4 regions of the Streptomyces sp. NPDC033845 genome follow, and region 2 is predicted to be linked to each of the others. Evidence: riboswitches for the same ligand, from Rfam matches in the RefSeq annotation. Region 2 holds a riboswitch; each other region holds the start of a gene.

Region 1 (7,675 bases), on a different contig from region 2:
CCTCGGTGACGGCGGCGCCCGGCACGCCGTCAGCCGGATCCTGGGACAGCCGCGGCTCGAACTGACCGGTCTGCACTGTCACATCGGATCCCAGATCACCGAGGTCAAGCCCTATCTGGTGGCGCTGCGCCGGATGGTCGGGCTGATGGCCAGGATCCGCGAGGCCCACGGGGTGGTGCTGCCCGAGCTGGACATGGGCGGCGGTCACGGGATCGCCTACCGGCCGGGCGAACCGTCCCTCGACCCCGCCGCGCTCGCCCGGCGGATGCGCGCCGAACTGGTCGCCGGCTGCGCCGCGGCCGGGCTGGCGGTGCCCCGGCTGGCCGTCGAGCCGGGGCGGGCCGTGGTGGGCCCGGCCGGGGTCGCGCTCTACCGGGTGCTCAGCGTCAAGCGGGGCGGCGGGAAGCTGTTCGTCGCCGTGGACGGCGGGATGGCCGACAACCCGCGGCCCGCGCTGTACGGGGCGCGCTACGCGCCCATGCTGCTGGGGCGGAGTTCGACGGCCGGGGCGGCCGTGGCCACGGTGGTCGGCCGGCACTGCGAGGCGGGTGATGTGCTCGCCGCGGACGTGGAGTTGCCGGGCGACGTCCGCCCGGGCGATCTGCTCGCCGTGCCGGTGGCGGGGGCCTACCAGCTGTCCATGGCCTCCGGCTACAACCTGGTCGGCCGGCCGGCGGTGGTCGCCGCCCATGCGGGCGAGGCCAGGCTGCTGGTCCGGCGCGAGACCCTGGAGGACTACCGGAGCCGGGACGTCGGCGCCTGATCCGGCCGCGGCCGCCGCCTGGTACGGGCCCCCGCCGGCCGGGGGTCCGGACCGGGCGTGGCGGGTCAGGCGCCCCAGCGGAGCGCGATGGTGTCGCCCACGTTGATCACCTTGTTGCGGGCGGCTCCGGCGAACGCGGAGCCGTCCACGCTGACCTTCCAGGTGTTCGAGCCGCTGTTGGCCTTGCCGTTGACGGCGGTGATGGTGCCGGTGCCGGAGGCCGGGGTCACGCTGGTGACGCAGCCGGCCGGAGCGGCGGCGCCGGTGGCGGCGGCGAGTACGTCCCCGAGGGTGCTGGTGGTGCCGGTCGGGGTGAGGGTGACCGAGCAGGCCTTGAGGCCGCCGGCCCCGTCGTCCACGGTCAGGGCCAGCCGGGTGGTCGTGCCGGCGGTGAACGTCGGCTGGGCGACCCACTTGGGGGCTCCGGGGGTGACCGGGGTCGGCGGGGCGGTGGTGAAGCCGCCGCCGGCGACCGCGCGGAGGGCGTCGATCGAGGCGTAGGCGGTGGGCGCGGTGTCGGCCGGCTTGTACTTGAAGCCGCCGGCCGGGTTGAACTGGTTGGCGATCAGGAAGTCGATCGGGGTCTTCCCGGAGGCGGTGAGGAAGTCCCCGGTCTGCGGGTTGATGCCGCAGGCGTTGAGCCCGGCGACGGCCCAGCCGTTGGAGCTGGTGTTGACCCCGTAAAGGGAGTTGAAGGCGCCGGTGGACGACACCAGGGTGGTCCTGAGGAAGTTCTTGGCCTGGACGAGGTCCGGGTCGCCGGCGGGTATCCCGGAGGCGCAGAGGGCGGCCATGGCGGCGCCGGTCATGTCGACGTCGCCGGGGGCGTTGAGGACGGTGGGGTTGCCCTCGCCCTTCTGGTAGGTCCAGCCGCCGTCCACGTGCTGGTTGGCGCGAATCCGGGAGACCAGCGCGTCGGTCAGCTTCTGGGGGACGCGGGCCGTGCCGCCCTGGGTCTTCGCCCCGCCGAGCGCGAGGGCGGCGAACACGGTGCCGTTGAAGTTCGAGGAGGGGCCGAAGTAGCCGGGTTCGGCGGTCTGCCAGTAGGAGTAGACGTGGGCGATCAGATTGCGGGAGGCGGAGACCCGGGCCGGGTCGATGCCGGCCGCGTACGCGTTGAGGGCGGCGCGCTCGTAGTCGGTGACCACCGGGGAGGCGGAGGGCCAGGCCGCCGTGGAGAGCAGGTTCCGGTAGACGGTGCGGGCGTTCTTCGTGGTGTCCCCGCCGGGGGTGACGTCCACCACGGCCGTACCGGCGGCGGCGAGGGCGCTGAACGCCCACTCGTTGGAGAGTCCTGAGCCGGCGTAGGCGCCGCTGGGCGCCTGGAGGGACCTGAGGTAGGCGACGCCGTTGGTCTTCGAGGTGGCGATCTGCGCCGGCGTCGAGGTCGCGGAGGCGGGCAGCACGGTGAGGGCGAACGCGCCGAGGGCGGCGGGTCCCGCGAGCGCGAGGCGGCGGGGGGTACGGGGACGGGACATGGCCTGCTCCTGGAATCGGCGGGCGCCGGCCGCTCCGGACGCGCCGAGGGCGTCCGTGCACGGGGCACGGCCGGGGGCGTGGCCGGAGAGCCGCCGCCCGGAACGCGTGGTACGGCTTCCTGTACTGCGTCGCCGGATGGGCATTCGGGCTCGGAGACGGCCCCCGCCGTCCCACACCGCTGCGCGTCAGCTCCGGATTCGCACCGGATTCCCCCATGTGGCAGCCCAGGACGCTACCCGAGCGGCGAAACGACCGCCAGCCGACCGGTCTTGACGGGCCGTACGGATCGGTGTTCCATTCCGCGTGACAACTGCTCAGTCCCAGGGGAAGCCGGTGCGATTCCGGCGCTGACCCGCAACCGTGGGCCCGGATCTCCCGGGCGAGCCGGATTGCCTGGGGCCGGGTCACAGTACGAAGAGCGCCGTCGTGGACTGCGGTGTGGTCGTCCCCGCCTCCCCATGGCGCAGCGAGCCGTGCGGGGGCCTTCCGCCACGCACCCGTCCGCCCGGCAGAGACGAGGGCCGCGGTGGGGACCGAACAGAGGGCGCCACGGCGCCCCGTGACGGGGCGGCGGCTGCTGTCCCTGCTGACCGCCTCCTTCCTGACGCTCGGGGCGGGCGCGGCCCTGCTCTCGGCCCCCACCCCGGCGAGCGCCGACCCCGTCGCGAAGTGCTCGCCGGTCAAGGGGGCCCTGGTCGCGGTGGACTTCCGGCCGTTCGGCGGCACGGTGGAGAAGGGCTGTGACACCACCCCCACCACCGGCTACGAACTGCTGCACACCGCCGGGTTCACCACCACGGGCACCGTCCACGACGGCCCCGGCTTCATCTGCCGGATCGGGCTCAAGTCCTTCCAGGGCGGCAGGCAGTACCCCACCCCGGCCAAGGAGCCCTGCGTGCTCACCCCGCAGGCCACCGCCTACTGGTCGTACTGGATCGCCTCGCCGGGGCAGCGGAAGTGGACCTACAGTCCGCTCGGGTCGATGGCCCGGAACCCGAAGGCCGGCGATGTGGAGGCCTGGGTGTTCGGCGGCACCGACGTCGGCGGCACCAAGGGGAAGCCCTCCTTCACCCCCGATGACGTCCGGGGGTTCAGCACCCCCGACCCGGCGGTCCCGACGGTCCCGCCCAAGGTGCCCGCGGGCTCGGTGGACGTGCCCGCCGCCCTCCGCTGGATCGGCGGCAGGGTGAAGGACGGGCGGGTGGTCGACGAGGGGTCCACCACCGTCAACCACCTCCTCACCACCGAGGCGGTGTTCGCCCTGGCGGCCTCCGACCGCAAGAGCCCGGCGGCCAGGAAGGCCGCGGAGTTCCTCGCGGACCCCGCGCAGACCGAGGCGTACGCCTATCCGAACGGCCGGGACGCGATACCCGACGCCACGGCCGCGGCACGGCTGGCGCTGGTGGCCGAGGCCACCGGGCTGGACCCGCGCGCGTTCGGCGGCCGCGATCTGCTCGGGGACCTGGTGAAGTACGCCTGCCCGCGGGACATCGGCGACGGGGACACCGTCGACGGCTGTCTGACCAAGGGGGACTTCCGCACCACCGGGCAGTCCGATGCCCAGGCCATGGCCGTGATCGCCCTGGTCAACGCGGGGGTGGCGCCCCCGGCGGGCTCGGTGGCCCGGCTGACCGGACTCCAGTGCGAGGACGGCGGGTTCACCTCCGTCCTGATCCGGTCCGGCGGCTGGTGCGACAGCGAGGCCGGCTCCACCGGGCTGATCACCCTGGCGCTGGCCCGGGCCGGCGGCCATGAGCCGGCCGTCCAGAAGGCCCGCGCCTTCCTGAAGAAGTCCCAGCTGAGGACGGGCGCCTGGCCCGCCCTGCACTACGAGACCACCGGCAACCCGGCCGCGACCGCCTGGGCGGCCCAGGCGCTGCGGGCCCTCGGCGACGAGGCCTTCGCGGACGCGGGCCTCTCCTGGCTCTCCGGGCGCCAGCTGGCCTCGGGCGGGTTCGGCTTCGGGGAGGAGGACACCGAGTCCCGGCTGTTCCCGACCGCCACGGCGGCCGTCGCCGGGGCCGGCAGCGATCTGGGCGCCCTGACCGCCAAGCCGGCCGTGCCGCCGACGGTCCCCCCGACGACCCCGCCCACCGGCCCCACCAAGCCCCCCACCACCCCGCCGACCGCTCCCCCGGCCGGTCCCGGTCCGGACCTGCGGAAGGGGGTCGGCTATCTGACCCACCCCTCCAGGCTGATCCAGGGCCGGTTCTACGAGACCCAGCCCGGCAAGCGCTTCGCCGACTACGGGCTGACCATCGACGGGGCCTACGCCCTCGCCGCCACCGGTGGGGACGACGCGGCGCTGCGCGACATCGTCGACTTCCTCGACCAGGGCGGCGAGGACGGCCACGGGCGCGGCCTGCACGACTGGACCCACATCGGCAGCAGCTACGCGAGCGGCGGGTCCCTCGGCAAGGCGGCCGTGCTCGCCCAGTCCGTGGGCCGGAACCCGCGGGACTTCGGCGGCCGGGACCTGATCGCCGCACTCGCGAAGATCACCTGCAAGGAGCGGACCCCGGTCCGGCAGCAGTGCGCGGGCAAGGGCAACTACACCTACGCGACCTCCGTGTTCTCCCAGTCCCTCGGCGTGATCGCACAGCTCCGGGCCGGTGAGAAGGCCGCCGCGGCCGCACCGGTCGGCTATCTGAAGGGCCTCCAGACCCCGTCGGGTGCCTGGCCCAGCCTGATCGGCGAGCCGAGCGGGCCGGAGGTCGACTCCACGGCGATGGCCGCGATGGCCGTCGACCTGCTGCCGGACGCCGCCTCGCAGGCCGCCGTGGACCGGGCCCTGCGCTGGCTGGCGGCCCGGCAGACCGCGGACGGCGGCTTCCCCGGCGCCTCGGGGAACTCGGTGAACTCGGCCGCGCTGGCGATTCAGGGGCTGTCGCTGGACGCCACCCGGTACCGCACCCAGATCGCCCGGGCCCGCGCCTTCCTGGCCACCCGGCAGAACCGGGACGGCGGGTTCACCATCACCAAGGGCGGCCAGCCGGGCTCCGACGTCCGCGCCTCCACCCAGGCCGTGGGCGGGGCCACCGGAGTCTCCTTCGGCACCCTGGCCCGCGACCTCTCGGGCACCACCCCGCAGCCCCTTCCCGGCATCTCCGCGTCCCCGACTCCGGGCCCCACGCCCACCGTCCCGGTGATCGTGACCCCCGAGGACGGCTCCGGCGGCCCGGGCTCGGGCGGCTCCGGCGGCAACCTCGCCTCCACCGGCGCCCGGGCCGGGGGTCTCGCCGCCGTCGCGCTGGCACTTGTCCTCGCCGGCTGGGGCGCCACCCGCCTCGCCCGGGGCCGCCGTGGCACCCCCGGGGGCCGGGCATGAGGCGCGGCGGGACGGCCGGCATCCCGGCCCGGACGGCCGCAGCCCTGACCCGGACAGCCGCCGCGCTCGGGCTGACGGTGGCGGCCCTGGCCGGCACCACCGCCCCGGCCGGGGCGGCACCCCAGCCGATGGGCCGGTGCACCACCTCCTCCGGGGTGGTCCTCGCCGTGGACTTCAGCCGCTGGGGCGGGCCGATCTACCGGTCCTGCGGCACCACCCCCACCACCGGCTACGAACTCCTCAACCAGGGCGGCTGGACCACCACCGGCACCGGGCACGACGGCCCCGCCTTCGTCTGCCGGATCGGCTACAGCGGCCACCGGGGCGGCAAGCAGTTCCCGACGCCCCGGGAGGACGACTGCGTGCTGACCCCGCCGGCCTCCGCCTACTGGTCGTACTGGCACGCCGATCCCGGCCGGAACACCTGGGAGTACAGCCAGCTGGGGGCCATGCTCTACAAGCCCAAGCCGGGCAGCGTGGACCTGTGGATCTTCGGCGCGACCGATGTCGAGGGCACTGAGGGCAAGCCCACGGTCACCCCGGACCAACTGCGTGCCAGGAACGCGCGGCCGACCGGCGGGCCCGCGCCCCGGGACACCCGCACCGCGGCCCCGCCGCCCCCGGACGCGGACACCGGGCCCGGGCCGGTCGCCCCGTCCCCGACCGAGCCGGCGCCCCCGGCGGGCACCGCCGCACCGGGTGCCTCGGCCTCCGCACCCGTACCCGTGCCCGTACTGACGGGCCCCTCCGTCTCCGCCACCCCCACGACCGGCGCCCCGCCCACCCCTTCCGCACCACCGGCCTCCGGTGTCCCACCGGTGGCGGCCCCTCCGGCCGGGACCCAGGTGGTGGACGCGGCACCGGCGTCCGACCCGGAGCACGAGGCCGGCTCCTATCTGCCCGCCGTCGCCACCGGGGCCCTCGTCCTGCTGATCGGTGCTGCGGCCGTCCGCTCGGCCAGGCGCCGGCGCCGTCCGGAGTAGCCGCGTGCCACCCACCGCCACCACCGGGGCCGCGGCCCCGCTCCCCCTCTCCGGCCCCGCGCCGGAGACGGGAGGCCGCCGACTGCCCCGCACCCTGCACCCGGTCGCCTGGTGGATCTGGGCCCTGGCCCTCGCCACCGCGGTCAGCCGCACCAACAACCCGCTGCTGCTGTTCCTCGTCCTGGCGGTCCTCGGATACGTGGTCACCGTGCGCCGCACCGAGGCGCCCTGGGCCCGCGGCTTCCAGTACTACCTGTACCTGGCGCTGACCGTGGTCGCGATCAGAGTGGTGTTCCGGGCGGTCTTCGCCACCGGCACCACCCCCCGCGACCACATCCTGTTCTCCCTGCCGCACCTCCCCACCCCCGATTGGTACGCCGGCATCCGGCTCGGCGGCCCGGTCTCCCTGGAGGCCCTGCTGTCGGCCGCGACCGACGGTCTGCGGCTGGCCTGCATGCTCTGCTGCGTCGGCGCCGCCAACACCCTCGCCAACCCCAAACGCGCCCTGCGGATCCTGCCCGGCGCCCTCTACGAACTCGGCGTCGCCGTCACGGTGTCCATCAGCGTCGCCCCGCAGCTGGTGCAGAGCGTCCAGCGGGTGCACCGGGCCAGAAGGCTGCGGGCCGGCCGGGCCTCCTCCCCCGCCAAGGGCCCGCGCGCCCTGCGCGGCACCGTGGTCCCGGTCCTGGAGGACGCCCTGGAGCGTTCGCTGCGGCTGGCGGCCGCCATGGACTCCCGCGGCTACGGCCGGTCCGGGACCGCCACCCGCCGGTCCCGCCGGCTGACCGGCGCGCTGATGCTGCTGGGCATGTGCGGGCTGTGCGCCGGGGCGTACGGGCTCCTCGACGCCACCGCCCCCCGGCTGCTCGGCCTGCCCGCCATGGGTGCGGGCGCCCTGCTGTGCTTCGCCGGACTGCGCCTGGGCGGGCGCCGGATCACCCGGACCAGCTACCGGCCGGACCCCTGGCGGTCCGCCGAATGGGCCGTGGCCGGCTGCGGGCTGCTGTCGGCGGTGCTGCTCTTCGCCAACACGGGATTCGACGCGGCCGAGTTGAACCCCTCCTTCCATCCGCTCAGCTGGCCCGCCCTGCCGCTGGTCCCGGCCGCGGCGATACTCCTCGC
Region 2 (7,675 bases):
CTCGCCCCGGTCCCGCCGCAGCAGGGGTCCGATTTCCCGGAACGGCAGGAGCTTGCAGCCGGCGTGGATCAGTACGCCCGCGAGCGCGGCGAGCGGGATGACGCCGATGGCCGCGGGGAGCAGGGCGGTGAACAGCAGCAGCCAGCCGCCGTGCAGGACGCGTGAGAGCGCGGTGGTGGCACCGGCCCGCACGTTGGCCGAGCTCCGGACGATCACCGCGGTCATGGGGAGCGCGCCGAGCAGACCGCACAGGCTGTTGCCGATGCCCTGCGCCACGAGTTCCTTGTCGTAGTGCGTCCGTGGTCCGTCGTGCATCCGGTCGACGGCGGCGGCGCTGAAGAGGGACTCGGCGGAGGCGATGAGGGTGAAGGCGATGACGGTGCCGAGGACGGCGGGACCGCCGAGCGCGGCCAGTTCGTCGGCGCCGGGCGGCTGGACCACGTCGAGGAGTCCGGTCACCGTCACATGGCCCACGTCCGGGCCGAGTAGGGAGGTGACCGCCGTGGTCAGGGCGACCGCCGCCAGGGGCGCGGGCACCGCGCGCAGGCGGGCGGGCATCCTGGGCCAGAGCACGAGCAGGGCGATGGTCGCGCACCCGATGGCCGTGCCGGCGAGCATCCCGGGATCGGCGCACACCTCGGCGACCAACGCGGGTACGCCGAAGAGCTTGTCGAGCCCGGAGCGGGGCTGTTGTGACCCGGCCATGGTGTAGAGCTGGCCGAGGACCAGGACCAGGCCGATGCCCGCGAGCATGCCCTGGACCACGGAGACGGAGATGGCGCGGAACCAGCGCCCGCAGCGCAGGAGTCCGAGAGCGACCTGGAGTGCCCCGGTGAGGAGCACGATCGCTCCGAGCATGCCGAGGCCGAACTCCCGCACGGCTTCGAAGACCAGGACGGTCAGTCCGGCCGCCGGGCCGCTGACCTGGAGGGAGCTGCCGGGCAGGCAGCCGACCACCAGCCCGCCGACGATGCCGGTGACCAGGCCGAGTTCGGCGGGAACACCGGAGGCGACGGCGACTCCCACGCACAGCGGCAGGGCCACGAGGAAGACCACCAGCGAGGCCAGTACGTCCCCGCGGAGGACACCTGGCCGCCGCAGTTCCGTCAGGGTCCACCGCAGGTGGGAACCTCCGGCCGGCGGCGAGGCCGTCGTTCCCCGGCCACTGCTGCTGTGCTCGCGGTCGGAAAGGGGGCCGGGGCCGGGGCCGGTCACAGTGGCCCGCAGACGTGAGGAGTGACCCTGTCCAGGGCCCGGAGCGGTCCGCGGGGGTCCTCCCCTTGGCCATGTTCGTCCACGGCATGGGGCGGGAAGAAACGAGAACGGGGTGACGGATCCTCTTCGTTAGGCCGAATTCCGCCGGCTTTCAGGGAGGCGGCGAAAAGGCTCGAGCCGGACGGGTGTGCGGGACGGATGGGTGACTGCATGATGGCCTGCCTCCTGCGCCCCCTGCGGCGCGGAGCCTGGGCGCGGTGTGGTCGGGTCGGCGGTGAGCAGCTTGGGCGTTCCGAGATGGTCCGGGGTCCAACGGTGAAGCGTTCCCGACGGAACACCCGTCACCACTTAACCCTTGCATTACCGATTCTTGACAGACTGTTTTCCTGCCAAAGAAATGCCGGAATACGTCCCCGATCGCAAATTCGAGCGATCTTTTCGTCATTCCTGTCGAACACGCCCTCTTCATGCGCCGGAGCGGCTCCGGCGCTCGCCGCCGCCCAATCCGTTCGCGCCGTGGCATCGAAGGGCCCATTTCTGCGCGTCCGAGTGCCCGCGGGCGACCTACCGGCCTTGCCGGCAAGCGGGGCACAGTGTCTCCGAGGAAGGCACTACGAGCGGGCCGGGTCCGTTCCACCTGCTTGAGCGCGGCCACCAGGGGCAGCAGCGGTGCGCCCACGCCCCTGCCCCCTCTATGACGGCAGTCCCCGCGCCCGGAAGGGGGAGGGAGTGCGGCTCCGTGGGCCCCACTTCACTTCTCGGGGCGCGCATCACCTGGTAGGTCACCGACTCGTCGCCCGGGAGCGCCGCCGTCGGCACGGGGCGCAGGCCCTGGTGGCGGGATTCTTCGGAGGACCAGGTGGGGACGGTGTAGTGGGCGCAGCGTGGTTTCGCCGTGCGGAGTTCGGCCATCACCCGTGCCGCTTCCCGGGGCGGGTAGCTGTAGGAGGAGGCCACGATGCGGGGCTCGCGTGAGCGGGGTACGAGTTGGACGGTGGTGGCTGCGACCGGGTCCCGCCGTTCGTTCCACAGTGCTCGGGCGATGGGCATGCACAGTTCGACCTCGCGGTAGACGTCGTGCACGGAGGCCCTCTCGAAGGCGGCCCGGTAGCCGGGGATGTCCCCGCCCCTGGGCAGGACCGCCATCAGCTGCCGCATCTCCAACGGGCCGGCCTGCGGCCGGAGGCCCGGGGGCGGAGGCCCGGGGGCGGGCCGTCGCCGGCGACCGCACCGGCGGCGAGCAGGACGAGCAGAGCCGCTGCCGCCCGTGCGAGTGACCGCTGTTCCGGCCAGGCCCCGGACAGGAACCGGATGGTGGGGTGAAACCGTTGCGCTCGTAGAACGCGACCAGTTCACCTCCACCGCCGGCCCAGCAGTCAACCCGCGGCAGCCCCACTCCGGCCCGCCGGGTCTCCTCGGCGGCATGGGCCGGCAAAGCCGCCCCGATCCCCTGACCGGCGTGCCGCCGGTCGGAGACCAGCATCCGGACGTACCGCTCCGGTTCCCCGGCCGACGCAATCGCCATCAGCGGGCTGGGCCCGCAGTCCGACACCAGAGCACCGACAGGCCTCCCGTCCCACTCCGCGATGTACGCGGCGTTCTCGGTCGTGTAACGGCCACACACGGAGTCATAGCCGGACTCCCCTCCACGGCACTCCACGGCACCAGTCCCACGGAAGACACAGAAGCCGGCCCGCCGGGCTCCGGTCAGCCGGCCGGCGCCGGGGCCACCGCCGTGACGGGTTCCTGCAGTTCGGTGACCCACTCGGCCGGGTCCGCCGCGTGGTGCAGGGTCACCTCCCGCGGGTAGGCGGTGGACCGGTAGCCGTGGTCCTCGATCCAGCGGGCCAGCGCCTGCACGCTGCCCAGGACCTCGTCCATGCTGCCCCGGTGCACCAGGGTGGCGGCCCGCTCGACGGCGGGCAGCACCACGACCTCCACCCCCGGCACGGCGGTCGCCGAGGAACTGACCGGGAGGGCGGCGTGCACGGTCACCGCCCCCTCGGAGCCGCAGTCCTCGTAGTACGCCGTCCCCGGACCGGTCGGGAACACCCCGGCCGCGGCCAGCCGCCCGCACAGCTCCTCGAACAACGGGCCGACCACCGGGCCGACGGCGGCCGGTTCGAAACTCTCCACGACCGCGGTCAGCCGCGCCATCCGCATCGCGGGCAGGGTCTTCAGGACGATGTCGTGCTCGGGCATGTGCCCCTCGCTCTCGATGATCCGGAGCCTCCTCTCCACTCCGGCCAGCCGGCCGGCGGCCTCCGCCAAGGCCGTCTCCAGCTCGGCCCGCCGCAGCCGCAGCATCCCGCGCAGTTCCTCCGGCCCGACGTGCTCGTCGAGGATCTCCCGCACCTGGTGCAGGCCGAAACCGAGGTCCTTGAGCGCGATGACACGGTTCAGACGGGCGAGCTGCCCGGCCCGGTAGGACCGGTAGCCGCTGAACGGATCGACCCGGGCCGGGCGCAGCAGTCCGATGGCGTCGTAGTGACGCAACATGCGGACCGACACCCCGCCGAGTTTCGCGAAGTCTCCGATGGTGAACATGATGTCGTCACTCCAGGCCCTGACACGGTGTGAGGGTCAACCCTACGGTCCCGGATCCGACCGGGGCGGTCGAGGTCAGGCCAGGCTCGGCGGGGTGGACCTCACGGTGCCGTCCAGCGGCCGGACTCGCTGACGCAGAGGCCGACCACCTGGGGCGGAACGGGTCAGGTCAGCGTGCAACGCACCCCAGCGCACGTTCGGTCGATGGAGCACCCCTCCAGGCAGCGCGACGCAAGGACGCCGAACGCGGCCGCTCCACCGACCCGCCCGGCGTTCCTGCGCGGTCCCCCTGCCGGCACGGCGACCGGTCAGGCGCTCGTGCGGGGAGTGCGCCGTGGCCGGGGTGCGGCGTCGAGGAGTGCGGACAGTCGTCGGCCGTCGGGGGCGGCGTCGGTGGTGCAGGATTCGACCGTGGGCAGGGCAGCGACCTGTGCGAGGGGGGTGGTGTCCTCAGCGGCGCCGGGTACGTGGGCCAGGACGACGACGAGGACTTTCTGGTCCTGGTCGGCGAGGTGGATGCTGATGCGTTTGCCGCCGTCGGCGACGGCCGCCGCGGCGAGGGTGCGGACGGCGCAGGCCAGGTCGTTCTCGTCGAGTCCCGAGTAGGCCCAGGACCGGACGATGTCCACGGTCTGGGTGGCGGCCTTGGCGGGGGCCCACTGGTCGGAGCGGAAGGTGAGGCCGGCGGTGCGCCGGTTGCGGATGGTCATCCGCGGCGAGGGCAGACCCACCGCCGTCCTGGTCTGCGAGGTGGGTCGGGGCAGCTCGACCGGCTTCTTCGGGGGCGGTGGGCTCTTCGGCGGGAAGCTGGGCGGCAACTTCGGTCCCCGGTCCTGCACTTCGCTGCTCATGGAGCAACGGTACGCCTGGGCGAGGGCCGGGCGAAGGCATTCCAGCAGGTCCACGGGCTTATCCGGCGCCATCGGCGGGACGGCCGGACCGCTCGCCTCAAGGCGCCTTCCTGGCCGGGGTGCCCCGGGCCGCACCCCACCTCACCGTGGGCGGGCAACCGGGTCCGGTCCTGCCCGCAGGGGTGAACACCCGGTGGATTCCGTCTCGGCAGTCAGAGCGACCACCGAGCAGATCACCGTCCAGGTGACCTGCAACACCACGGACGACCAGGGAAGGCCTCAGCACATCGTGGGCACTCAGGTGTTCGCACCCTGGCCCGGATCCGACACGGGAGCGTACACCTCATCACCGGCCTCACAGGAGGCGGTGTCGTTGCGGGGACTGAAAACCCCGTCCCCATGGTCATTACCCAGGCATGGGCACCGGCTCAAGACGCGCACGCCCCGCGGACCGCCTCCCGGTCGCACCGTCAGGCGCGGGGCGACGTCCGGTGGCCAGGGAGTCCTGCGGCGGCACCGATGTGACCACCGGTGATCGCCGAGCACTGACTGCGGGGCCGTGTGCCATCGGATCGATCACGGAACGTCTCATTCCCGCGTCTGAATGGTGGACGTCACTCGCCGCTGGACGAGATCGCCCCCTACTCTGACCGGGCAGCTGGTTCGCCCCGTCCGCCAGGCGGGATGCGTCGTAAGAGGGAACCCGGTGGGAATCCGGGACTGCCCCGCAGCGGTGAGCGGGAACGACCGCCGTCATAAGCACTGGGACCGGACAACGGTCCTGGGAAGCGACGGCCAGTAGGTGCCCGCCGGGAGACCGGCAGGCGTGCCCGCGAGTCCGAAGACCTGCCCGTTGCCCGCACGCGGACGATTCCGTGTGCGGACATCCCGGTGACCTCGTGGGCGGGTCGGCGTACACAGCGAGCGGCACGAGCGGCCTTGGTTCCGCGTCGTGGTCCGTGCGTTCTGTCGTTCCCTTCGCGTCCGCGTCCCGTTGCCGGGGCGTTTTCTGGACACATCTCGCGAAGGAGAGTTCCGTGACAGCGAAGCCCGCAGCCGCGGCATCACGAGCCACCGTGTACGGCTACCCCCGCCAGGGGCAGAACCGCGAACTGAAGAAGGCGATCGAGGGCTACTGGAAGGGCCGTGTCACCGCCGACGCCCTCCACGCCACCGCCGCCGAACTGCGCCGAACCAACTGGCAGCAGCTGGCCGACGCCGGTATCCACGAGGTGCCGACCGGCGACTTCTCGTACTACGACCACGTGCTGGACACCAGCGTCATGGTCGGCGCTGTCCCCTCCCGCCACCGTGCGGCGGTCGCCGCCGACGCCCTGGACGGGTTCTTCGCCATGGCGCGCGGCACCCAGGACGTGGCGCCGCTGGAGATGACCAAGTGGTTCGACACCAACTACCACTACCTGGTCCCCGAACTCGGCCCCGACACCGTCTTCACGGCCGACTCCAGCAAGCAGGTCGCCGAGCTGAAGGAGGCACTGGCCCTGGGCCATGACGCCCGCCCCGTGCTGGTCGGTCCGGTCACCTACCTGCTGCTCGCCAAGCCCGCGCCGGGGGTGGCCGCCGACTTCCAGCCGATCACCCTGCTGGACCGGCTGCTGCCCGTCTACGCGGAGGTCCTGGCCGACCTGCGGGCCGCCGGTGCCGAGTGGGTGCAGCTGGACGAGCCGGCGCTGGTGCAGGACCGCACCCCGGCCGAGCTGAACACCGCCGCCCGCGCCTACCGCGACCTCGGCGCGCTGACCGACCGGTCCAAGCTGCTGGTGGCCTCCTACTTCGGCCGGCTCGGCGACGCCCTCCAGATCCTCGCCGCCTCCCCGGTCGAGGGTCTGGCCCTCGACTTCACCGAGACCGGCGCATGCAACCTGGAGGACCTCGCCGCCGTCGGCGGCCTGCCCGGCAAGCGCCTGGTGGCGGGCGTGGTCAACGGCCGCAACATCTGGATCAACGACCACCAGAAGTCCCTGACCACCCTGGGCACCCTCCTGGGCCTGGCCGACCGGGTCGACGTCGCCGCCTCCTGCTCCCTCCTGCACGTCCCGCTGGACGCCACCGCGGAGCGCGACATCGACCCCCAGATCCGGCGGTGGCTGGCCTTCGCCCGCCAGAAGACCACCGAGATCGCCACCCTCGCCCGCGGCCTGTCCCAGGGCACCGACGCGATCACCGCGGAACTCTCCGCCAACCGCGCCGACCTCGCCTCCCGCGCGAACTCCGCCATCACCCACGACCCGGCCGTCCGCGCCCGCACCGCGGCCATCACCGACGCCGACGGACGCCGCGCCCAGCCGTACGCCGAACGCACCGCGGCCCAGCGCGCCCACCTCGGCCTGCCCCTGCTGCCCACCACCACGATAGGGTCCTTCCCCCAGACCGACGAGCTGCGCGTGGCCCGCGCCGACCTGCGCGCCGGCCGGATCGACGCCGCCGGGTACGAGGCACGGATCAAGGCGGAGATCGAGGAGGTCGTCTCCTTCCAGGAGAAGACCGGCCTGGACGTCCTGGTGCACGGCGAGCCCGAACGCAACGACATGGTCCAGTACTTCGCCGAGCAGCTCACCGGCTACGTCGCCACGCAGCAGGGCTGGGTCCAGTCCTACGGCACCCGCTACGTCCGCCCGCCGGTCCTGGCCGGGGACATCTCCCGCCCCGAACCGATGACGGTCCGCTGGACCTCCTACGCCCAGTCCCTGACCGCGAAGCCGGTCAAGGGCATGCTGACCGGCCCGGTCACCATGCTCGCCTGGTCCTTCGTCCGCGACGACCAGCCGCTCGGCGACACCGCCCGCCAGGTCGCCCTCGCCCTGCGCGACGAGGTCGGCGACCTGGAGGCCGCCGGTACCTCGGTGATCCAGGTCGACGAACCCGCCCTGCGCGAGACCCTCCCGCTGCGCGCCGCCGACCACGCCGGCTACCTGGCCTGGGCCACCGAGTCCTTCCGGCTCACCACCAGCGGCGTCCGTCCCGACACGCAGATCCACACCCACATGTGCTACGCGGAGTTCGGCGACATCGTCCAGGCCATCGACGACCTCGACGCCGAT
Region 3 (7,675 bases), on a different contig from region 2:
GAGGAGAACGCGGCCGGCGGCCGGGTGGTCACCGCCCCCACGAACGGCGCGGCCGGGGTGCTCCCCGCCGTCCTGCACTACTACACCAACTTCGTGCCCGGCGCGGACGAGGACGGGGTGGTCCGCTTCCTGCTCGCGGCCGGCGCGATCGGCATGCTCTTCAAGGAGAACGCCTCCATCTCCGGCGCCGAGGTCGGCTGCCAGGGCGAGGTCGGCTCGGCCTGCTCGATGGCGGCCGGCGCCCTCGCCGAGGTGCTCGGCGGCACCCCGGAGCAGGTGGAGAACGCGGCCGAGATCGGCATGGAGCACAACCTCGGTCTGACCTGCGACCCGGTGGGCGGTCTGGTGCAGATCCCGTGCATCGAGCGGAACGGCATGGCCGCGGTCAAGGCCGTCACCGCCGCCAAGATGGCGATGCGCGGCGACGGCAGCCACAAGGTCTCCCTGGACAAGGTCATCAAGACCATGAAGGAGACCGGCGCCGACATGAAGATCAAGTACAAGGAGACGGCGCGCGGCGGCCTCGCGGTCAACGTCATCGAGTGCTGATCCGCTCACGGCTCCCCCGAACCCCCGGGCCCCTCGGCCCGGGGGTTCGGGACTTTCGGCCGCCCGATCCCGGCGGGAGTCCGGGTTAGCGTGCCGGGGGACGCGTTCTTCGGGAACGTCCGGGGAACGGAGGACCCGCCATGGCCACGACCGAGCACCGTGAGATACCGCTGCTGCTGGAGGACGGCGGGATCGGCCCGGTCCCGCTGACCGGCCGGTTCGGCTACCGGCCGGACCGGCCGTACGAGGTGTCCGTGGACTTCCACGGCGCCGGCACCCACCTGGCGCACTGGGTGTTCGCCCGCGACCTGCTGCTGGACGGACTGCTCCGGCCGGCCGGCGAGGGCGACGTCCGGGTCCGCCCGGACGCCCGGGGCGGGGAGCCACGGGTGCGGCTCCGGTTCACCAACGGTCCGGCCGACTGCGTGCTCACGGCCCGGGCCCGGGACCTGCGCCGGCTCTGCCGCCGGATGACGGACCTGGTGCCGCGCGGGCTGGAGGACCGGCAGTACGACCTGGACGCCGAACTGAGCTGCCTGCTGTCACGCTGACGCGGCCGCGCCGTGGCGGTGATGTCGCGGCGGGGGAACCGTACGGCGAGGATGGATGTCTTCGTGGATGACAGCATTTCCCCCATCCCGGCCCGCCGGGATCCTGAGAAATCGGGGGACGCCATGTTCCATGCGCGTCGTCAGCGGCTCGTGGCCCTCGCCACGGGCGTCCTTCTCACCGCCGGACTGGCCCTCGCCGCCCCGGCCGCGGCCGCGACACCGGCCGCCACCACCGGGCCCGCGGCGGCCCGCACCCAGACCCCGCAGGTGGTCAACGCCCGCTGGGGAACCCACTGCACCTTCGACCGGCTCGTCGTCGACATCAAGGGCTACGTGCCCCAGGCCACCGTCCGCCGCGTCTCCAAGCTCGTCTACGACGGCTCCGGAAAGCCCGTCCCGCTGCCCGGCACGCACTTCCTGGAGATCCGCCTGAACCCGGCCGCCGCCCACAACGACGCCGGCCAGTCCGTCTACAAGGGACCCAAGCTCAAGAAGCTCCAGCTGCCCAAGCTGAAGGGCATCGCCCTGACCGGCGACTACGAGGGCTACGTGACCTTCGGCGCCGCCTTCACCACCAGGCCCGAGTACACGTCGTTCACCCTGCACTCCCCCGAACGCTTCGTCCTGGACATCAAGCACCCGAACACCTGCTGAACCGTGGCCAGCGCCGCGACGATGCGCATGCCGTGGCCGTGCTCCAGGAGATGGGCCGGCCGGATCTCGGGCTGCCGCTGGTACACGTGGTGATGGACGAGAGCGCCATCCGTCGGCCGATGGGCGGTGCGGACGCCATGGACCGCCAGTTGGCGCACCTGGCGGCCATGGCCGCACGTCCTGAGGTGACCATCCAGATCGCCCCGTTCACCCTGGCCGCGCTCGTCTTCCCGGACGCCGCCTTCGCCGCCTTCGTCGCCTTCGTCGCGGGCGCCAAGGCCGCGCGCTGACCTAGCCGCCGAGCGGAGCCTTGGCGCGGAGGACGGTGAGGAACTCCCGCATCCAGGCCGAGTGGTCGGGCCAGGCGCGGGACGAGACCAGGGTGCCGTCGACCACGGCCTCGGAGTCCTCGAAGGCGGCCCCGGCCCCCTTCATATCGGGCTCCAGGGCCGGGTAGGCGGTCACCCGGCGGCCGTCCAGGCCCCCGGCGGCCGCGGTGATCAGCGGGCCGTGGCAGATCTGCGCCAGCGGCTTGTCCGCCCCGGTGAAGGCGGCGACGATCCGCCGCACCTCCGGGTCGTTGCGCAGGTACTCGGGGGCCCGGCCGCCGGGGATCACCAGGGCGGCGTACTGCCCGGGGTCCACATCGGCGAAGGCCACGTCGGCCGGCCAGGTGTAGCCGGGCTTCTCCGTGTAGGTGTCGAAGCCCTCCTCGAAGTCGTGGACGACGAAGCGGAGCTTCTTCACGGAGGGTGCCGCGATGTGCACCTCGTACCCTTCCTCGCGCAACCGCTGGTAGGGGTAGAGGACTTCGAGCGACTCCGCCGCATCGCCGGTGACGATGAGGATCTTCGCTGCCATGGGCTGCTCCCGGTCGGCTGCTGGGGGGGTTCGGGCGAAGTCGACCCTGCCCGCGAGGGCCGCGGACAAACCGACTAGGGTCGGCTGGCCTTGGTGTTCGGGAAACCGGTGGGAAACCGGTGCGGCCCTCGCCACTGTGATCGGGAAGTCCGGCTCCACTCCTGCGGGAAGCCACTGGGCGGCCGCGGGGGACCGTGAGCCGCCCGGGAAGGCGGAGTCAGGGCGGCAACCCGTGAGCCAGGAGACCGGCCGGGGCGCGTTGTCCATCCACGAGGTGTTGGAGAGGTCTCCCCCACTCATGCATATAGCCGAGGGCTTCCTGCCCCCCTTGCACGCGGTCGCCTGGGGCGCCGCGTCCGCTCCGTTCGTCGTCCACGGCGTTCGCGCGCTGACCCGTGAGGTCAAGGCGAACCCGGAGAGCACCCTGCTGCTCGGGGCGTCCGGAGCGTTCACTTTCGTCCTGTCCGCCCTGAAGATCCCTTCGGTGACGGGCAGTTGCTCGCATCCCACCGGGACCGGGCTGGGCGCGATCCTGTTCCGGCCGCCGATCATGGCGGTGCTGGGCACGATCACCCTGCTCTTCCAGGCGCTGCTGCTGGCCCACGGCGGACTGACCACCCTGGGCGCCAACGTCTTCTCCATGGCCATTGCCGGACCGTGGGCGGGCTACGCCGTCTACCGGCTGCTGCGCAGGACCGACGCCCCGCTGATGGTGTCGGTGCTCTTCGGCGCCTTCTTCGCCGATCTGGTCACCTACTGCGTGACCAGCGTGCAGCTGGCGATGGCCTTCCCGGACCCGGGAAGCGGCTTCGCCGGGGCGCTCGCCAAGTTCGGCGGGATCTTCGCGGTCACCCAGATCCCCCTCGCGGTCAGCGAGGGCCTGCTGACCGTGCTGGTGATGCGGCTGCTGATGCAGTCCAGCAAGTCCGACCTGGTCCGGTTGGGCGTGGCCCGGATCACCGGGTCCAAGACGGAGGCGGCGGTCTGATGTCGAAGAACGCGAAGATCAACACGCTGCTGCTGCTCCTGGTGGCGGCGCTGGCCGTGCTCCCGCTCGCGCTGGGAATGGGCGACCACAAGGAGGAGCCGTTCGCCGGGGCGGACGCCCAGGCGGAGGCGGCGATCACCGAGCTGAAGCCGGACTACGAGCCCTGGTTCTCGCCGCTGTACGAACCGCCGTCCGGGGAGGTCGAGTCGGCGCTGTTCGCCTTGCAGGCGGCGCTCGGCGCGGGGGTGCTCGCGTACTACTTCGGTGTGCGCAAGGGCCGCCGCCAGGCCGCGGCGGCGGCAGCGGCGGCCCCGGCGGACCGCGCGGAGGCCTGAGTCCGTGCTGCCGATCGACGCGGCGGCGCACCGCAGCCGCTGGCGGCACCGCCATCCGGCGGAGAAGGCCCTGCTGGGGCTGGGGCTGACGGTCACCGCCGTGTGCCTGCCGCCCTGGCCCGGCGGGCCGCTGGTGGCCGCGGCCACCCTGGCGGTCCTGCTGGGTCCCGCCGGGGTGCCCGGCCGACAGCTGTGGCGGGCCTTCCGGATCCCGCTGGGTTTCTGTGTGACCGGGGCGCTGCCGCTGCTGTTCGCGGTGGGCGGCCCCGCCGGCTGGGTCGGGCTCGCCCCGGACGGGCCCCGGCACGCGGTGGAGCTGCTGCTGCGGACCTCGGCGGCCTCGCTCGGAGTGCTGCTGTTCGCGTTCACCACCCCGGTCTCGGACGTGCTGCCGCGTCTGGTGCGGGCCGGGGTGCCGGCGCCGGTGGTGGACGTGGCCCTGGTGATGTACCGGATCGGTTTCCTGCTGCTGGACTCGGTGGCGCGGATCCGGCAGGCGCAGGCGGCCCGGCTGGGGCACACCGGCCGGGCCGCGGCCTGGCGTTCGCTGGCCGGGCTGGCCGCGACCGCCTTCGTCCGGGCCTTCGACCGGGCGGGCCGGCTCCAGGCCGGGCTGGCCGGGCGCGGCTACGACGGCACCCTGCGGGTGCTGGTGCCCGAGGCCCGGGTGTCCTGGCGGTTCCTGGCCGCGTCGGCGGGGCTGCTGACGGCGGTGGTGGTGCCGGCCCTGGTGCTCGGCCCGTATCTGGAAGGGATGTGGCCGTGAGGCCGTTGGTGGAACTGTCGGGCGCGGGCTACGCGTACGAGGACGGGCCGCGGGTGCTGTCCGGGGTGGACTTCGGTATCGCCGAGGGCCGTTCGCTGGCCCTGCTGGGCCGCAACGGCAGCGGCAAGACCACGCTGATGCGGCTGCTGAGCGGCGGTCTGCGGCCGGACGCCGGTGAGCTCCGGCTGGACGGGGTCCCGGTCCGCCACGACCGGGCGGGGCTGACCCGGCTGCGGAGCGCGGTGCAGCTGGTGGTGCAGGATCCGGACGACCAGCTGTTCGCCGCCTCGGTGGAGCAGGACGTGTCCTTCGGCCCGCTGAACCTGGGGCTGCCGGACGCGGAGGTCCGGGCGCGGGTGGACGAGGCGCTGGCCGCCCTGGACATCACCGCGCTCCGGGACCGGCCGACCCATCTGCTGTCGTACGGGCAGCGGAAGCGGGCGGCGATCGCCGGGGCGGTGGCCATGCGGCCCCGGGTGCTGATCCTGGACGAGCCCACGGCCGGGCTGGACCCGGACGGGCAGGAGCGGTTGCTCGCGGTGCTGGCCGGGCTGGCCGCCACCACGGTGGTGATGGCCACCCATGACGTGGACCTGGCGGTGCGCTGGGCGGACGAGGCGGCGGTGCTGACCCCGGAGGGGATCCGGGTGGGCCCGGCCACGGCCCTGCTGGCCGATCCCGCGCTGCTGGCGTCGGCGGGCCTCCGGCAGGCCTGGGCCCCGGCGGCGGCCGCCCTGCTCCGACGGGCCGGCCTCCTCCCCCCGGACACCCCCGCCCCCCTCACCCCGGAAGCCCTGTCCACCTGGCCCACACCCTCCTGACCGCCATGCCCGGGCCCGGGCCGGAGCGGGGCCGGGGCCGGGGCCGGGGCCGGGCCAAGGCGAAGGCCGGGGCCGGGGCGCGGGGCAGCGCCCGAAGGCCCGAGGCCGAGGCCGGGGCCGGGGCCAGGGCCAGGGCCGGGGCCGGGGCCGGGGCCGGGGCCGGGCCAAGGCGAAGGCCGAGGCCGGGGCGAGGGGCAGCGCCCGAAGGCCCGGGGCCAGGCCGAGGCCGGCCTGCGCCCGAGGGCCACGAGCCCGAGACCCGGGGCCAGGGCCGGGGTCGGGGCCAGGGCCGTGGTCGGGGCCAGGGCCGGGCCAAGGCGAAGGCCGGGGCGCGGGGCAGCGCTCGAAGGCCCGAGGCCGGGGCCGGGGCCGGGGCCCCATGCCGGGGCCGGCCTGCGCCCGGGCCCCGTGGTTGTGGCCCGGGGCTCGGCGCCGACGGCCGGGGCCGGGCCGGGCCGGAGGCCGGGGGCTTGGTGGGATCCGGCAGGATGGCCGTATGTCGCTGCCGCACGCCATTCTGACCGCGCTGTTGGAGAAGCCCTCGTCGGGGCTGGAGCTGACCCGCCGGTTCGACAAGTCGATCGGCTACTTCTGGTCGGCGACCCACCAGCAGATCTACCGGGAGCTCGGCCGGCTGGAGGAGGCCGGGCTGATCCGGGCGCTGCCCAGCGCGCAGCCGGCGCGCGGGCAGAAGAAGGAGTTCGAGGTGCTGGCGGCCGGGTCGGCGGAGCTGGCCCGCTGGGTCGGCGAGAGCCAGGATCCGAAGGCGATCCGGGATCCGCTGCTGCTGCGGGTGCGGGCGGCCGGTGTGGTGGGGCCGGGCGGTCTGGCGGCCGAGCTGCGGCGCCATCTGGAGCTGCACCGGGCGCAGCTGGCGCTGTACGGGCGCTACGAGGAGCGGGACTACCCGCCGGACCGGCGGCTCGGCGAGGAGGACCGGCTGCGGCGGCTGGTGCTGCGCGGCGGGATCGGTCTGGAGACCTGGTGGACGGGCTGGCTGGAGGAGGCCCTCGCCGAGGTCGAGGAGATGGGCGGGCCCGGCGAGGGCGGCGAGCCCGGCGGCCCCCCACACCTCACCGGGTCCGACGGCCCCGACGGCCCGGCCGACGGCGCCGGCGGCTGATCGCGCGGCCCCCGGGAACGACGGAGCCCGGCCGCTGCCCCCTGGGGCGCGGCCGGGCTCCGGACCGGGGCTACTTGTTGCGGGCGGCCCAGAACTCCTCGAAGCTCATGCGGCCGTCGCCGTCGGAGTCCTTCGCGGCGATCACGGCCTCCGCGCCGGGACCGGCGAACGCGTCGCCCATCGCGGCCATGGCCTGCTTGAACTCCGCGGCCGTGACGAAGCCGTCGCCGTCCACGTCGAACTTGTCGAACGTCTCGCGCGCGCTTTCGATGTCCGCCACTGGGATCCACCCCTTCTTGGTGCTTGTTGACCGGCTCAGGGTAGCGGCAGGCCCGGCGCGGCGGATGTGCGGGTCAGCGGAAGATGCCGGTGTGCCCGAGGGAGTAGCGGCCGGGCTGCGGGTAGACGGCCAGGCCGTGCGGGCCGCTGCCGACCGGGATCCGGGCCAGCTGCTTGCCGGTGGCGGTGTCGAGGGCGTAGACCTCGCCGTCGTACCTGCCGGAGAGCCACAGCACCTTGCCGTCGGCGGACACCCCTCCCATGTCGGGGCTGCCGCCGTCGGGCAGGGTCCACTTCTTGGTGAGGCGGCTCTGCGGGAAGTCGAAGACCGAGACGGTGCCCTCGCCGCGGTTGGAGACGTACATCTCCTTGGAGTCGCGGCTGACGTAGAGGCCGTGGCAGCCCTTGCCGGTGGGCAGCAGCTTGGGGGTGGTGAACTTCTCGCCGTCCAGCACCCACATGCCGTGGGCCATCATGTCGGCGATGTAGAAGGTCTTGCCGTCCGGGGAGATCTTGACGTCCTGGGGCATGGCGCCCTCGAAGGGGATCTTCTGCTGTCCGACGACCTCCATCTTCTCGGTGTCGACCTTGAGGAGTTCGCCGGAGAACTCGCAGGAGACGATGAAGTAGCGGCCGTCGGCGGAGAAGTCGGCGTGGTTGACCCCGTAGCAGCTGACCGGGACGGTCTTGACCCGGTCCATGGTGTGCGGGTCGCGGAAGACCAGCTCGCGGTCCATCGATGCCATGA
Region 4 (7,675 bases), on a different contig from region 2:
GGACCCGCACGACCACAGCGAACCGGGCCACCCCGGCCCCCTGGGCCACCGGACGAACGGCTCCGGCCCGCTCTGGGTGCCCGAGCGGGAGTGCGGGATCGCCGCCCCGGCCGGGCTGGTGCGCGGGCTGCTGGACGGCTGGGTGGCGGACAGCCCGGACAGCCGGGAGTGGCGGGATCTCGAAGAAGTCTGCTGAGGGCTGCCCGTAGTCTGTACGCGCACATCGGTGACTTACGGAAGGCGTACGGCGGACATGGCGCAGCAGGAGAACGAGGTCGTCGGCGGGGTCGGCGAGGCCGGCGGGATCGTGAACGACGGGTACGTCGTCGACACCGAGGACTGTGAGGCGCGCGAGCTGGCCTACCGCGAGCGCGGTACCGCCCGCCCGATCACGGTGGTCGGCAACCCGGTGCTGCACAAGGAGTGCAAGGACGTCACCGAGTTCGGCGAGGAGCTGGCCCGGCTGATCGACGACATGTTCGCCAGCCAGAAGGCGGCCGAGGGCGTCGGCCTGGCCGCCAACCAGATCGGTGTGGACCAGAAGGTCTTCGTCTACGACTGCCCGGACGACGAGGGCGTCCGCCACACCGGTGTGGTGGTCAACCCGCGGCTGGTCGAGCTGCCGGCCGGCGCCCGGGTGCTGGACGACTCCAACGAGGGCTGCCTGTCGGTGCCCACCGCCTACGCCGCGCTGGCCCGCCCGGACTTCGCCGAGGTCCATGGCCAGGACGCCCAGGGCAACCCGATCAAGGTCCGGGGCACCGGCTACTTCGCCCGCTGCCTCCAGCACGAGACCGACCACCTGTACGGCTACCTGTACATCGACCGGCTCTCCAAGCGGGACCGCAAGGACGCGCTGCGGCAGATGGCCGAGGGCACCCCGCGCTACCCGGTCGTCCCGAACGCCTGAACCGCCGGGGCGAACGCCCCCGCCCGGGGTTCCGGGCGGGGGCGTTCGCATGCGTGGGGTGCGGCCGGACTAGAAGTCCTCGTCCAGGTCGACCGTGCCCTCCACCGCGACCTGGTAGGCCGAGGGGCGGCGCTCGAAGAAGTTCGTCAGCTCCTGGACGCCCTGCAGCTCCATGAAGGAGAACGGGTTCTGCGAGCCGTACACCGGGGCGAAGCCCAGCCGGACCAGCCGCTGGTCGGCCACGCACTCCAGGTACTCGCGCATCGACTCGGTGTTCATGCCCGGCAGGCCGTCCCCGCACAGGTCCCGGCCGAACTGGAGCTCCGCCTCGACGGCCTCCCTGAGCATGTCGGTGACCTGCTCCTGGAGCTTGTCGTCGAAGAGCTCGGGCTCCTCCTTGCGGACCGTGTCCACGACCTCGAACGCGAAGTTCATGTGCATGGTCTCGTCACGGAACACCCAGTTGGTGCCGGTGGCCAGACCGTGCAGCAGACCGCGGGACCGGAACCAGTACACGTACGCGAAGGCGCCGTAGAAGAACAGGCCCTCGATGCAGGCCGCGAAGCAGATCAGGTTCAGCAGGAAGCGGCGCCGGTCGGCGGCCGTCTCCAGCCGGTCGATCTTCTCGACCGAGTCCATCCACTTGAAGCAGAACTGGGCCTTCTCGCGGATGGAGGGGATCTCCTCGACCGCGTCGAACGCGGCCGCCCGGTCGTCCGGGTCCGGGAGGTAGGTGTCCAGCAGCGTCAGATAGAACTGGACGTGCACGGCCTCCTCGAACAGCTGGCGCGAGAGGTACAGGCGCGCCTCGGGGGAGTTGATGTGCTTGTAGAGCGTCAGCACCAGGTTGTTCGAGACGATCGAGTCGCCCGTCGCGAAGAAGGCGACCAGCCGGCCGATCATGTGCTGCTCGGCCGGGGTCAGCTTGGCGAGGTCGGCGACGTCGGAGTGCAGGTCGACCTCCTCCACCGTCCAGGTGTTCTTGATCGCGTCCCGGTAGCGCTCGTAGAAGTCCGGGTAGCGCATCGGACGCAGGGTCAGTTCGAAGCCCGGGTCGAGCAGGTTCTTCTTTTCGGTGGAGCTCATTACTGGCAGGCCTCGCAGGACTCGGGGTTCTCAAGGGAGCAGGCCAGCGCCTCTTCGTCGACGGCCTGCGGAAGGGGGGTGGCGGCGGCGGGGACGGCGGCGCTGCCGGACGCGGCACGGGCGATCTTCGTCGCCGGGCGGGACCGCAGGTAGTAGGTGGTCTTCAGCCCCTGCTTCCAGGCGTACGCGTACATCGAGCTGAGCTTGCCGATGGTCGGGGTCTCCAGGAACAGGTTCAGCGACTGGCTCTGGTCCAGGTACGGGGTGCGGGCCGCCGCCATGTCGATCAGACCGCGCTGCGGGATCTCCCAGGCCGTCCGGTACAGCTCGCGGACCTCGTCCGGGATCCAGCCGAAGCCCTGCACCGAGCCGGAGGCCTCGCGCAGCGCCTCCCGGGTCTGCGCGTCCCACACGCCGAGCTTCTTCAGCTCCTCCACCAGGTAGGCGTTGACCTGGAGGAACTCACCGCTGAGGGTCTCCCGCTTGAACAGGTTGGACACCTGCGGCTCGATGCACTCGTACACGCCGGCGATCGAGGCGATCGTCGCGGTCGGGGCGATCGCCAGCAGCAGCGAGTTCCGCAGACCGCTGGTGGCGACCCGGGCGCGCAGCGCCTCCCAGCGCTCCGGCCAGTGGTGCTCGACCCCGTAGTGGTCGGGGTGCAGCACACCCTGCGCGGTCCGGGTCTCGGCCCAGGCCGGGACCGGGCCCTGGCGCTCGGCCAGATCGGCGGAGGCCTCGTACGCGGCCAGCATGATCCGCTCGGCGATCCTCGTGGACAGGGCCTTGGCCTCGGCCGAGTCGAAGGGCAGCCGGAGCTGGAAGAACACGTCCTGGAGGCCCATGGCGCCCAGGCCCACCGGGCGCCACTTGGCGTTGGAGCGGCCGGCCTGCTCGGTCGGGTAGAAGTTGATGTCCACCACCCGGTCCAGGAAGGTCACGGCGGTGCGGACGGTCTCGTCCAGCCGCTCCCAGTCCATCTCACCCGTGCCGGGGAGGACGAAGGCGCCGAGGTTGACCGAGCCGAGGTTGCAGACCGCGGTCTCCTCGTCGTTGGTCACCTCGATGATCTCGGTGCACAGGTTGGAGGAGTGGACCACGGTGCCGGGCAGCGCGGTCTGGTTCGCGGTCCGGTTGGAGGCGTCCTTGAAGGTCATCCAGCCCTGGCCGGTCTGCGCGAGGGTGCGCATCATGCGGCCGTACAGCTCGCGGGCCGGCATGGTCTTCTTGGCCAGCCCGGCATCCTCGGCCTTGCGGTAGGCCTCCTCGAACTCGGCGCCGTACAGGTCGACCAGCTCGGGCACGTCGGCCGGGGAGAACAGCGACCAGTCGGCGTCGGCGTTGACCCGGCGCATGAACTCGTCCGGGATCCAGTGCGCCAGGTTCAGGTTGTGGGTGCGGCGCTGGTCCTCGCCGGTGTTGTCGCGGAGCTCCAGGAACTCCTCGATGTCCGCGTGCCAGGTCTCCAGGTAGACGGCGGCGGCGCCCTTGCGGCGGCCGCCCTGGTTCACCGCGGCCACCGAGGCGTCCAGGGTCTTCAGGAACGGCACGATGCCGTTGGAGTGGCCGTTGGTGCCGCGGATCAGCGAACCGCGGGCGCGGATCCGGGAGTACGAGAGGCCGATGCCGCCGGCGTGCTTGGAGAGCCGGGCGACCTGGTGGTAGCGGTCGTAGATGGAGTCCAGCTCGTCCAGCGGGGAGTCCAGCAGGTAGCAGGAGGACATCTGCGGGTGCCGGGTACCGGAGTTGAAGAGGGTGGGGGAGGACGGCAGGTAGTCCAGCCGGCTCATCAGCCGGTAGAGCGAGGCCACTTCCTCCACGGCCGTGACGGACTCGTCCGCGGCGAGGCCGCAGGCCACCCGGAGCATGAAGTACTGCGGGGTCTCGATCACCTGGCGGGTGATCGGGTGGCGCAGCAGGTAGCGGCTGTGCAGGGTGCGCAGGCCGAAGAAGCCGAAGCGGTCGTCCGCGCCCTCCGCGAGGGCGTGTTCGACCAGGGAGTCCAGCCGGGCGGCGTGGGTGGCGACGAACGCGGCGGTGCGGTCCGCGATCAGGCCCTCGCGGTGGCCGACGGCCACCGACTCGGCGAAGGAGCCGGAGCCCTGGCCGGCGGCCTCGTCGGCGACGGCCAGCGTCAGCAGACGGGCGGCGAGCCGGGAGTAGGCCGGGTCCTCGGAGATCAGCCCGGCGGCCGCCTCGGTGGCCAGACCGCGCAGCTCGGCCTCGTCCGCGGCGGCGCTGCGGCCGCGCAGGGCGGCGGCGGCGACCCGGCCGGGGTCGGTGTCGGGCAGGTCGGCCGTCAGCTCGGTGAGAGTCCGCAGGAGTGCGGCCCCCGGCCCCTCGGAAGACGGGTCGGCGGACTCGGCGCGCGGTGCGGCAGGCGCGATGGTCACGGGGGGAGCTCTCCCTCGCTCGGCCCGGTCACCTACGGGAGCGGGGCGCGAGGAAGCACATGCGGGCGTGGCGGGAACGCGTTCACCACCGCATGGCGTCCACCGGCCCAACCGCGAGGCCCGGACGAATCGGCACCCGGACCGGGCGGCCAGGGCGCGCTGCGGGCAGGTGCTCGGACTCGAAGCGCGAAAGTGTGCGTTTCATACCGTTGCGGGACAGTTCCGGATTCGCACCGGATTCCCCTGCGGCGACAGCAGGCATGAGCATACATGTGGGGGGCCGCGGATGCGTGACCCCCCACATGTAGTGTCGGCGCGGCTACCGTACCGGCGCGTCCAGCTCCATTGCGTAGGTCCACAGTGGTACGGAGGGCAGCGGGGACCAGTCCCGATCCGGGGTCCGGACGAAGCCCAGCCGTTGGTAGATCCGGTGCGCCGAGGCCATCTTCGGCTGGGTGGAGAGCACCAGCCGGGTCACTCCCGGGAGCGCCCGGGCCCGCTCGGCGCAGGCCCGTACGAGGGCTTCGCCGGCACCCCGGCCGCGGCCCGCGGCGGCCACCGCGAGCATCCGGAACTCGGCCTCGCCGGGCCCGGCGATGTCGCAGAGCCGGCTCCCGGGGGCGGCGAAGGTCACACCGCCCAGCAGCCGCCCGTCGAGGACGGCCACCAGCACCTCCCCGTCGGCGGCCCGCCCGGCCACGTCCCGCAGCACCTTCTCGTAGTCGCTGTCCTCGCCGTTGAAGTCGAGCAGCCCGTCCCCGAGGTAGGCCTGCGCGGTGATCTCCCCCAGCTCGGCGTACTCGGCGGGATCCGCCGCCCTGATCACGATGTCCATGCCGTCGAGTGTGCCGGAAGCCCGAGGGCCCCCGCCGCGGGGTGCGGCGGGGGCCCTCGGCCGGGAGTGCGGGGGCGGCGGCGGGGTCAGCAGCAGTGGAAGCCCTCGCGGGGGTCGGCCTCGCGGGCGTCCGTGCGGGCCCGCTCGAAGGCCCGCCGGGTGGGCACCTCGGCCGCCGGGTCGTGGGCGCGCAGATGGGCCACGTGGCGGTCGTAGGCGGCCTCCCCGGAGAACTCCCGCAGGAAGTACCGGATCCGGCCCAGCACCCGCCGTACGGTCATGCCACCGGCTCCTGGACCTTGCCGCCGCCCGAGTCCAGCCCGGCGGCGGTGAGTTCGGCCCGCTCCTCGGGCGTGGGGAGCATCCCGGCCGGGGCGATGATCTTCGACTCGGTCCAGGGCACCTCGGAGAGGCGTACGGACCCGGGGTCGGCGACCGCCTTCAGACAGGTGCGCGCGGCGTCGACCAGCACCACGATGATCAGCAGCGCGAAGAGGGCGCAGAGCACCCCGTCCACGGTGGAGTTGGTGACCACGGTCCGCATGTCGTCCAGGGACTTCGCGGGAGCGATGATCTCGCCGGCGTCGATCCCGGTCTGGTACTTGTCGCGCTGGGCGAAGAACCCGACCTTGGGGTCGGCGGAGAAGATCTTCTGGTAGCTGGCGGTGAGGGTGACCGCCACGTCCCAGACCAGCGGGACCCCGGTGACCCAGGCCCACTTGAGCCGGCCGGACTTGACCAGCAGGGTGGTGCAGACGGCCAGGGCCACCGCGGCCAGCAGCTGGTTCGCGATCCCGAACAGCGGGAACAGCTGGTTGATGCCGCCCAGCGGGTCCTTGACCCCGACCCACAGGAAGTAGCCCCAGCCGCCGACGACCACGGCGCTGGCCAGCCAGACGCCGGGCTTCCAGCTGACGTCCTTGAAGGACTTGTGCACGTTGCCCAGGGTGTCCTGGAGCATGAAGCGGCCCACCCGGGTGCCCGCGTCGACCGTGGTCAGGATGAACAGGGCCTCGAACATGATGGCGAAGTGGTACCAGAACGCCTTCATGGAGGCGCCGCCGATGACGGCGGAGAAGATCTCCGACATGCCGAGTGCGAACGTGGGAGCGCCACCGGTGCGGGAGAGCAGGCTGGCCTCCTCCACGTCCTGGGCGGCCCGGGCGAGGGCCTCCGGGGAGATCGCGAAGCCCAGGCTCGTGACCGCCTCGGAGGCGGACTGGACGGTGGTGCCGACCACGCCGGCGGGGGAGTTGATGGCGAAGTAGAGGCCGGGCTCCAGGATGCAGGCGGTGATCACCGCCATCACGGCCACGAAGGACTCGGTGAGCATGGCCCCGTAGCCGATCATCCGGACCTGGGTCTCCTTCTGGATCATCTTCGGGGTGGTGCCCGAGGAGACCAGGGAGTGGAAGCCGGAGAGCGCGCCGCAGGCGATGGTGATGAAGACGAACGGGAACATCGAGCCCGCGAAGACCGGGCCGTCGCCGCGGGAGGCGAAGTCGGTGACCGCGGGCATCTTCAGGGTGGGCATCGCGATGAACACGCCGGCGGCGAGCAGCACGATGGTGCCCACCTTCATGAAGGTGGAGAGGTAGTCGCGGGGGGCGAGCAGCATCCAGACCGGCAGCACGGAGGCCAGGAAGCCGTACCCGACCATCCAGATGACCAGGGTCTCCTTCTCCAGGGTGAAGGTGTCGGCGAGCGAGGACTCGGCGACCCAGCCGCCCGCGACGATGGCGAGCAGCAGCAGGGCCACGCCGATGACGGAGACCTCGGTGACCCGGCCGGGCCGCAGCACGCGCAGGTAGAAGCCCATGAAGAGGGCGATGGGGATGGTCATGCCGATGGAGAAGACGCCCCAGGGGGAGTGCGCGAGGGCGTTCACGATCACCAGGGCGAGCACCGCCAGCAGGATGATCATGATGGCGAACACGGCGATCAGCGCGGCCGCGCCGCCCACCGGGCCGATCTCGTCCCGGGCCATCTGGCCGAGCGACCGGCCGTCCCGCCGGGTGGAGAAGAACAGCGTCACCATGTCCTGGACGGCGCCGGCGAAGATCACGCCGGCCACGATCCAGATGGTGCCCGGCAGATAGCCCATCTGGGCGGCGAGCACCGGGCCGACCAGCGGACCGGCCCCGGCCACGGCGGCGAAGTGGTGTCCGAACAGCACCCGGCGGTCGGTCGGGTGGAAGTCGACACCGTTGTCGAGGCGTTCCGCCGGGGTGGCCCGGGTGCGGTCCACCTTCAGCACGCGGTTGGCGATGAAGCGGGAGTAGAAGCGGTAGCCGATGGCGTACGAGCCGAGCGCGGCCGCGAGCAGCCAGGCGGCCGAGATCTCCTCTCCCCGGGAGAGGGCGAGCACCCCCCAGCCGACGGCGCCGACGAGGGCGAAGAGCACCCACACGGCGATCGACCGGGGACTGGTGCGGCGCCCGCCCCCGGATG

What was found. Region 2 has a riboswitch for cobalamin ahead of metE (5-methyltetrahydropteroyltriglutamate--homocysteine S-methyltransferase). Riboswitches for the same ligand answer to the same signal wherever they lie in the genome.
Positions count from the first base shown of each region.
Region 1: another riboswitch for cobalamin. It lies ahead of ACZ50K_RS12200 (prenyltransferase/squalene oxidase repeat-containing protein); the one in region 2 lies ahead of metE (5-methyltetrahydropteroyltriglutamate--homocysteine S-methyltransferase).
Region 3: another riboswitch for cobalamin. It lies ahead of ACZ50K_RS07485 (energy-coupling factor ABC transporter permease); the one in region 2 lies ahead of metE (5-methyltetrahydropteroyltriglutamate--homocysteine S-methyltransferase).
Region 4: another riboswitch for cobalamin. It lies ahead of ACZ50K_RS08535 (ribonucleoside-diphosphate reductase subunit alpha); the one in region 2 lies ahead of metE (5-methyltetrahydropteroyltriglutamate--homocysteine S-methyltransferase).

Region 1 covers NZ_JBVIRI010000004.1:560,640-568,314, reverse strand. Annotated here, with positions in the region: gene lysA (diaminopimelate decarboxylase) at 1-763, shown strand, start outside; gene ACZ50K_RS12200 (prenyltransferase/squalene oxidase repeat-containing protein) at 829-2,241, opposite strand; cobalamin riboswitch at 2,360-2,498, opposite strand; gene ACZ50K_RS12195 (prenyltransferase/squalene oxidase repeat-containing protein) at 2,769-5,570, shown strand; gene ACZ50K_RS12190 (hypothetical protein) at 5,591-6,553, shown strand; gene ACZ50K_RS12185 (CbiQ family ECF transporter T component) at 6,558-7,675, shown strand, end outside.
Region 2 covers NZ_JBVIRI010000006.1:142,064-149,738, reverse strand. Annotated here, with positions in the region: gene ACZ50K_RS15395 (SulP family inorganic anion transporter) at 1-1,122, opposite strand, end outside; partial or broken gene ACZ50K_RS15390 (GNAT family N-acetyltransferase) at 2,496-2,830, opposite strand; gene ACZ50K_RS15385 (MerR family transcriptional regulator) at 2,923-3,762, opposite strand; gene ACZ50K_RS15380 (hypothetical protein) at 4,071-4,613, opposite strand; cobalamin riboswitch at 5,256-5,481, shown strand; gene metE (5-methyltetrahydropteroyltriglutamate--homocysteine S-methyltransferase) at 5,651-7,675, shown strand, end outside.
Region 3 covers NZ_JBVIRI010000003.1:92,663-100,337, forward strand. Annotated here, with positions in the region: gene ACZ50K_RS07460 (L-serine ammonia-lyase) at 1-549, shown strand, start outside; gene ACZ50K_RS07465 (SsgA family sporulation/cell division regulator) at 690-1,100, shown strand; gene ACZ50K_RS07470 (AMIN-like domain-containing (lipo)protein) at 1,224-1,754, shown strand; gene ACZ50K_RS07475 (Scr1 family TA system antitoxin-like transcriptional regulator) at 1,787-2,044, shown strand; gene ACZ50K_RS07480 (DJ-1/PfpI family protein) at 2,046-2,615, opposite strand; cobalamin riboswitch at 2,690-2,883, shown strand; gene ACZ50K_RS07485 (energy-coupling factor ABC transporter permease) at 2,914-3,603, shown strand; gene ACZ50K_RS07490 (energy-coupling factor ABC transporter substrate-binding protein) at 3,603-3,938, shown strand; gene cbiQ (cobalt ECF transporter T component CbiQ) at 3,943-4,704, shown strand; gene ACZ50K_RS07500 (energy-coupling factor ABC transporter ATP-binding protein) at 4,695-5,525, shown strand; gene ACZ50K_RS07505 (PadR family transcriptional regulator) at 6,022-6,648, shown strand; gene ACZ50K_RS07510 (EF-hand domain-containing protein) at 6,719-6,928, opposite strand; gene ACZ50K_RS07515 (YVTN family beta-propeller repeat protein) at 7,002-7,675, opposite strand, start outside.
Region 4 covers NZ_JBVIRI010000003.1:323,575-331,249, reverse strand. Annotated here, with positions in the region: gene ACZ50K_RS08550 (tetratricopeptide repeat protein) at 1-196, shown strand, start outside; gene def (peptide deformylase) at 254-910, shown strand; gene ACZ50K_RS08540 (ribonucleotide-diphosphate reductase subunit beta) at 980-1,996, opposite strand; gene ACZ50K_RS08535 (ribonucleoside-diphosphate reductase subunit alpha) at 1,996-4,389, opposite strand; cobalamin riboswitch at 4,537-4,657, opposite strand; gene ACZ50K_RS08530 (GNAT family N-acetyltransferase) at 4,709-5,224, opposite strand; gene ACZ50K_RS08525 (CstA-like transporter-associated (seleno)protein) at 5,311-5,505, opposite strand; gene ACZ50K_RS08520 (carbon starvation CstA family protein) at 5,502-7,675, opposite strand, start outside.